Duganella zoogloeoides: one gene and its partner. The protein of the gene in region 1 interacts with the protein of each later gene in a pairwise test. Links are inferred from orthologs where the notes say so. Each region holds a gene or a part of one and is shown on either strand. Other genes may lie near its edges.

Region 1 (4,075 bases):
AGCGCGCTGGCGCTTCAGTTGCGCGGTGCGTTGCATCAGCTTGACGACGGCATAGGCAAACACGAGCGCGGAGCCGACCAGTATCCCCACCGCCCCCGACACCATCGGTGTCGCTGCGGCGGGATTGCTGCCGGTCAGGACCATTTTGACGCCAGGATTGGCCGCCAGCGTCAGCAACTGGATCGCCAGGATGACCAGTATCGGCACCATCACGCGCTGGTACTTGCGGATCTTGTCGGAGTTGTCGGTAAAAATTTCGTTGACCTGGCCAGCGCGCCGGGCCTTGCGCCAGCAATGCCAGCCGGCGGTGGATGCCACGTGTTCCCACCCGGCGTCCTGGAACAACTGCATGTAATGCGGATCCTTGCGCTGGTCGCCGGCATCCCAGCGGTAGACCATGTCGGCCGGTGCTCCGCGCACGAAGGTATGCAGGCACAACACGTTGGTACTGCGCAAGTGCAGTCCCTGCGCCGCCTGTTGCTGCAGCCACTGCTGCAATTGCTCGTCCTGCCACACAAACCACAACTTGAATTTCCGCACTACCGCACCGTTATTCATATCGCCTCTCGATTTATTGTTAAGCCGCTGCATGCAACAAGGCATGCGCACTGCCGACCATCATTTCCAGACGCCGCACGTGTTCCGCCATGACTACGCGGCCCAGTTCGGTCAACGCATATACCTTGCGCCGTTCTTCCTCCGCCACCTTGACGACCAAGGCCTGTTTTTCCAGCGCGCCGAAAACGCCGTACAAGGTCCCCGGCCCCACCGTCACACTGCCGCCACTGATGGACTCGACCTTTTGCATGATGGCGTAGCCATGGGCCGGTTCGTTCAGCGCCAGCATCACGTAAAACGTGGCCTCCGACAGCGGCAGGTACTTGGCAAAATTGATATCACTCATGAGCCTCCCCTGTATCGATGTTCGCTATATCGGGCATCGATATAGCGAGACACATAGTAGTAATGTTTTTTCGTAATGTCAACAAATTCGTTGGAAGCGGCCCACGGCGGGCCCGTCGACCGCCTTCAGCGATACGCGCAGCGCGCATTTCTTATAAAATGTCGCCATCTATTTACTTCATTACCGAGGCAGCTATGAGCGACGTACAATCCTGGATCAAAGAGACCGTGAGCAACACCCCGGTGGTGCTGTTCATGAAGGGCACCGCCCAGTTCCCGCAGTGCGGCTTTTCCGGCCGTGCAATCCAGATCCTGAAAGCTTGCGGCGTTGAAAACATTGCCACCGTCAATGTGCTGGAAGATCCGGAAGTTCGCCAGGGCATCAAGGACTACTCGAACTGGCCAACCATTCCCCAGCTCTACGTCAAGGGCGAGTTCATCGGCGGTTCGGACATCATGAACGAAATGTTCGAATCGGGCGAACTGAAAGCCCTGTTGAATGGCTGATCGCCCGCTGCGGCTGATCGTCGCCATCACCGGCGCTACCGGCGCCATTTATGGCGTGCGACTGCTGCAGCATCTGCAACACCTACCTCGTGTCGAGACCCACCTGCTGGTCTCGGACGCTGCCGTGCTGACCTTGCACCAGGAAACTGGCTTGCAGCGGCGCGATGTCGAGGCGTTTGCCGATGTCGTGCACAAGGTGCGCGATATCGGCGCGTCGATCGCCAGCGGTTCGTTCCAGTCGGATGGGATGGTGGTGGCGCCGTGCTCGATGAGGACATTGGCGTCGGTGGCGCACGGCCTGTCGGATAACCTGATCACGCGGGCAGCCGACGTGGTGCTCAAGGAGCGCCGGCGCCTGGTGCTGATGGTGCGCGAAACCCCGTTCAACCTGGCGCACCTGCGCAATATGACGGCGGTGACGGAAATGGGCGGCATTATCTACCCGCCCCTGCCCGGCTTTTATCACAAGCCGCAATCGATCGAAGAGATGGTGGATCACACCGTGGGCCGGGTGATCGACCTGTTCGGCATCGACCACGCACTGACGCCGCGCTGGCATGGCATGAAGCAGTCCGTCGCAGCACCCGGCTGCGACGAGCGTGAGCAACCGTAGTTGCAAAGTCAGTCGCACCCATAGTCGCAACCTCGGTCGCAAACCGATTCGCCACATCAGCGGCAACCCTGCCGGCAAGCTCAGCCGGCAATGCGATCCACGTTTTACCGCGCGCCGAAGCGCAGGCCGTCTTCCGCTTTTTTCAGTTCCCTGGCTTCTTCCACCATGCGACGGTCGGCGATGCGCTTGCGCATGACCTCGGCATGTTTGGCAGCTGTCATGGGCGGGGCGGTCATCAATTCCTTCAACTGCGCGACGTTGCTGTAGTTACTTTTCATATGGCTGCTCAAAGGCTGGACTCCAAGTAATCACGACCACTGCAACCGCAAGCGTATGACCCCCACTTACTGTTGCAAGTCAGCGGTGCTGACGCCCTATTGTGCCTGAAATCGGTATCCGACCCATGACAATTCGCAAACGTACTTCAAATAAAAAAGTAACGTTGATGGGCATCAACGCAGCGTCCAGAATTCCGAACAAAAAGCGGAAAAGTCATGAAACAAGGTTCACACGGCAACAGTGCAACCGGCCTTTTCCGGCACTGCAAAAACCGCGCAAGTTTATTACTTTTGGTAGTTAACCCGGACCAGCATGCGAATAAATTCACGGGCAATTTGCTTGTGATGTTCATCCAGGCGCTGTAAATCAGCAATTAACTTGACGTCGGCCGACTCGAAGCGCGAGACACCGCTGGCCCCCTCGCCTTCGGGGGTGCCGTGTTCGGCGCCACCAAAGCGCAGCCATTCGGCAGGCACACCCAGCCATTGGGCGATCATGCGCAGCTTCTCCTGGGTCGGTATCGCCTCGCCCACCAGCCATTTACGGGCTGCGTGGACGGTAATCGGTCGCCCGTCAAAGCGGATGTTGAACTCGCGCGCCAGTCGGGTGGGGCTGTCAGGAGAGTAATGGGCATTCTTCAGCGCTTGCTGAAGGCGCTGGCTAAAGCTTTCGCGTTCATTAGAGGAATTCATCGTTGCACTATTTCATGTTGCGTCATGAAAGTCAGTCTCTTGAAGCGGAGCTTGAATTGTGACGCTATGTGGTTCTAAAGGTAACATTATCGGCTCTGCCAAAAGCAGGAGACGGCTTGTCGGGCAGCGAATTTTATTTTGTTTTTTGCTGTTGTGGAACACTAAACTGTGGGGACCGATAAATCAAGAAATGTCGCAAGCAACGGCTGCCACGCTACAATGACCACTAACGTTAACGTAAGCGGAAATCCAACAATTATTTTGCCGATGTCCACCTATACCATTACCGAACTTGCCCGTGAATTCGACATCACGGCACGCGCCATCCGCTTCTATGAAGACCAGGGGCTGCTCAGCCCGTCACGTGAGGGCACTGGCGGACGTAACCGTGTGTACACGCCGCGCGACCGCACCCGCCTCAAGCTCACCTTGCGCGGCAAACGGCTGGGCTTGCCTCTGTCGGAAATCCGCGACCTGGTCGATATGTACGAAACGCCCAAGGATACGGCGGTACAAATGAACCATTTTCTGGGAGTACTGGCACGCCACCGCGAGACCCTAGAACAGCAGCGCGAAGACATCGAAATGACCCTGGCCGAGATCACCGCCCACGAAGAGGAGTGCCGGCAGCTGATCGCGGCGGCAGCCGAGGGCAAGTCCGCGCCCCTGGAGTAAGCACGGTTGACGTTTACGTTAACGTCACTCAAGAGTATCATCGGACTTTCCAGGGAACGCCGATTCCCGCCCATGACAACAATGAGGAAGAGACATGCTCGATCTGCCCGGACTGACCTTTGACCATGGCGAGGACATCGCCGCCCTGCGCGCAGCGGTGCAGCAGTTCGCTGCCGCCGAAATCGCGCCGCGCGCGGCCGAGATCGACCGCTCCGATCAATTCCCGATGGACCTGTGGCGCAAGCTCGGCGACCTGGGCGTGCTGGGCGTGACCGTCGGCGAAGAATACGGCGGCGCCAACATGGGCTACCTGGCCCACATCGTGGCGATGGAAGAAATCTCGCGCGCCTCGGCTTCGGTCGGCCTGTCGTACGGCGCCCACTCCAATCTGTGCGTCAACCAGATC
Region 2 (2,949 bases), 3.4 Mb from region 1 along the record:
ACCGCCAGCGCCTGCAAGCCGAGCACAGTGTCGATGCCGACCGCCAGCTTGCGATGAACCAAATCAACCCCAAATACGTGCTGCGCAATTACCTGGCCCAGGTAGCGATCGACAAAGCGCAACAGCAGGATTACTCGGAAGTGGCGAAATTGCTGGCGATCCTGCAGCATCCATACGACGAGCAGCCCGAGCATGACCAGTACGCCGCCTTGCCCCCCGACTGGGCCAGCCATCTCGAAGTAAGTTGTTCTTCTTAAGAAAGATCTAAGCCATGACCAATAAAGTCACCAAGTCCGACGCCGAATGGCGCGCCATGCTCGATCCGATGGAATACCAGGTTACCCGCCACGCCGCCACCGAACGCGCCTTTACCGGCAAGTTCTGGGATCACCACGAACACGGTATCTATACTTGCGTCTGCTGCGACACACCGCTGTTCCGCTCCGATACCAAGTTCGACTCCGGTTGCGGCTGGCCCAGCTACTTCGAAGCCATCGATCCGGCCAACGTGATCGAGAAAACTGACCGTACCCATGGTATGCTGCGCACCGAAATTCTGTGCGCCGTGTGCGACGCCCACTTGGGACACGTGTTCCCGGACGGCCCGCCGCCAACCGGGCTGCGTTATTGCATCAACTCGGCGTCGTTACGGTTCGATCCACAAGAGTAAATAAATACTGAGGCAACATGAAATTCCTGTTCGACTTATTCCCGGTCATCCTGTTTTTCGGCGCCTATAAACTGGCTGGCATGCATGCCGAAGCAGCCCAGGTGTTCACCAACACCTACTTGGGCAGCATCATTTCGGGTGGCAGCGTGACGCCGGACCAGGCTCCCATCGTGCTGGCCACGGTGGTCGGCATCCTGGCTACCGTGCTGCAGATCGCCTACCTGAAAGTGCGCGGGCGTAAGGTCGAAGGCGTGATGTGGTTCTCGCTGGCCATGTTCGTCTTCTTCGGCGGCCTCACCATTTACCTGCACGACGAAGCGTTCGTCAAATGGAAGCTCAGCATCGTTTACTGGTCGTTTGCGATCGGCCTGCTGGTTAGCGACCTGGTGTTCAAGAAAAACCTGATGCGCAAGTCGATGGGCGAGTTCGTCGAACTGCCCGACGCGGGATGGAGCCGCATCAACCTGGCCTGGATCGCCTTCTTCACGGTGATGGGCGTACTGAACTGGTATGTCGCCTTCGTGCTGTTCAAGGGTAATACTGACGCCTGGGTCAACTTCAAGATGTTTGGCACCACCGCGTTGATGTTCGTCTTCATCATCGGCCAGACCGTTTATCTCTCGCGTCACATGAAAGAACAGCCATGAACGACACCCGCATCGAACGCATCCGCAGCAAGATGGAAGCGGCCCTGGCCCCGGTCGAATTGACGCTTAACGACGACTCCCATTTGCACGCCGGCCATGCCGGCGCCGCTTCCGGAGGCGGACATTACAGTGTCAGAATCGTTTCGTTACAATTTGAGGGGCAGAAACTCGTCACAAGACATCGACTCGTGTATGATTCCGTGAACGATATGATGCATAAAGAAATTCATGCATTGGCCATTACTGCATTGGCACCGTCCGAAGTATGATGTAGTGCCGGTGGGGTGGACCCAGGCTATTGGTTTCAGAAATAATCGAACACAAAACTGAACAAAAACACAGATAGCAGATCTAACTCCCTCCTCCGGTTTTCGCTAAATCTTCCCCCTACAGGAATTAATAATGACTTTCAAGCCAGCCCGTTTGCTGATTGCACTTCTCGCCGTTGCCGCCGTACCTGCTTTCGCACAAAACGTTGCCGTTGTTAATGGCAAAGCCATCCCGAGCTCGCGTGTTGACGCCGTCGTCAAGCAAGTCGTCGCCCAGGGCCAGCAGCCGGATTCGCCACAGTTGCGCGAACTGATCAAGAAAGACCTGATCGGCCGCGAAGTGATGATGCAAGAAGCCGAAAAACAAGGCTACGGCAAAAATGCAGCGGTCAAGGAACAACTCGAAAACGCCCGTCAGCAAATCATCACCAACGCTCTGGTGATGGACTACGTCAAGAAAAATCCGGTATCGGACGCCGATGTCAAGGCCGAGTACGACAAAGCGGTTGCGGCCGCTTCGGCCGAGAAAGAGTACCACGTGCGTCACATCCTGCTGGCGACCGAAGCCGAAGCCAACGACGTGATTGCCAAGCTCAAAGGCGGCGCCAAGTTCGAAGACCTGGCCAAGCAGTCGAAAGACACCGGGTCGGCTGCCAACGGTGGCGACCTGGACTGGGCTACCCCGTCGTCGTTCCCACCAGTGTTCTCGCAAGCTTTCGTCAACCTGCAAAAAGGGGGCGTGACCGAGAAGCCAGTGCAAACGCCTAACGGCTGGCACGTGATCAAGGTGGACGACACCCGCGCTGTAAAACTGCCGCCGCTGGAAGAAGTCAAGGGCCAGGTTCAAGAAGGCCTGATGCAGAAGAAAGTACAAGCTTACCAGGAAGAACTGGTTAAAAAAGCAAAAGTGCAGTAATGTTCTGCAAGGCGGCGCCCTACGGGGCGCCGTTTTTGGTTCTACGTTGGTAATATGCGCATCCAAGTGCAATCTCAAGCTTTTAAAGGATTTAAATAATGATGTTGAAACCAGCCCGTCTGTTGTTAGCCATGATTGCTGTTGTTGCAGCGCCCGCCTTTGCGCAAAATCTCGCCACCGTGAATGGCAAAGCCATTCCGGCTGCCAAGGCAGACCAAATGGTCAAACAAGTTGTGGCTCAGGGCCAGCAACCGGACAGCCCGCAATTGCGCGAAATGGTCAAGAAAGAGTTGATCGGCCGCGAAGTCATGCTGCAGGAAGCCAATAAGCAAGGTTATGGCAATAAGGCCGACGTCAAAGCCGCCATCGACAACGCCAGCCAGAGCATTATCATCAACGCCATGCTGGCCGATTATGTGAAAAAGAATCCGGTCAAGGATGCCGATA

What was found.
Region 2: the proteins of grxD (region 1) and SR858_RS11985 interact in binary tests that used the Escherichia coli proteins (3 or more experiments, as listed by UniProt). The link is inferred for Duganella zoogloeoides from one-to-one orthologs.

Annotation. Positions count from the first base shown.
Region 1 is NZ_CP140152.1:6,102,747-6,106,821, reverse strand. The notes cover bases 1-2,754. They hold grxD (Grx4 family monothiol glutaredoxin), read left to right. Parts: upstream 1-1,098; coding sequence 1,099-1,410; downstream 1,411-2,754. Other genes in these bases: SR858_RS26795 (hypothetical protein), read right to left, coding at 2,587-2,754; SR858_RS26800 (hypothetical protein), read right to left, coding at 2,128-2,301; SR858_RS26805 (UbiX family flavin prenyltransferase), read left to right, coding at 1,403-2,023; SR858_RS26815 (PadR family transcriptional regulator), read right to left, coding at 578-904; SR858_RS26820 (DUF2812 domain-containing protein), read right to left, coding at 1-516. In the rest of the region: more of SR858_RS26795, read right to left, coding at 2,755-2,994; SR858_RS26790 (MerR family transcriptional regulator), read left to right, coding at 3,262-3,669; SR858_RS26785 (isovaleryl-CoA dehydrogenase), read left to right, coding at 3,764-4,075. UniProt on the Escherichia coli protein: Monothiol glutaredoxin involved in the biogenesis of iron-sulfur clusters.
Region 2 is NZ_CP140152.1:2,696,590-2,699,538, reverse strand. It holds SR858_RS11985 (BolA family protein), read left to right. Parts: upstream 1-1,313; coding sequence 1,314-1,586; downstream 1,587-2,949. Other genes in the region: SR858_RS11975 (foldase protein PrsA), read left to right, coding at 2,601-2,949; SR858_RS11980 (peptidylprolyl isomerase), read left to right, coding at 1,720-2,502; SR858_RS11990 (septation protein A), read left to right, coding at 688-1,317; msrB (peptide-methionine (R)-S-oxide reductase MsrB), read left to right, coding at 272-670; SR858_RS12000 (protein adenylyltransferase SelO family protein), read left to right, coding at 1-257. UniProt on the Escherichia coli protein: Transcriptional regulator that plays an important role in general stress response. Has many effects on cell morphology, cell growth and cell division. Acts by regulating the transcription of many genes, including dacA (PBP-5), dacC (PBP-6), ampC and mreB.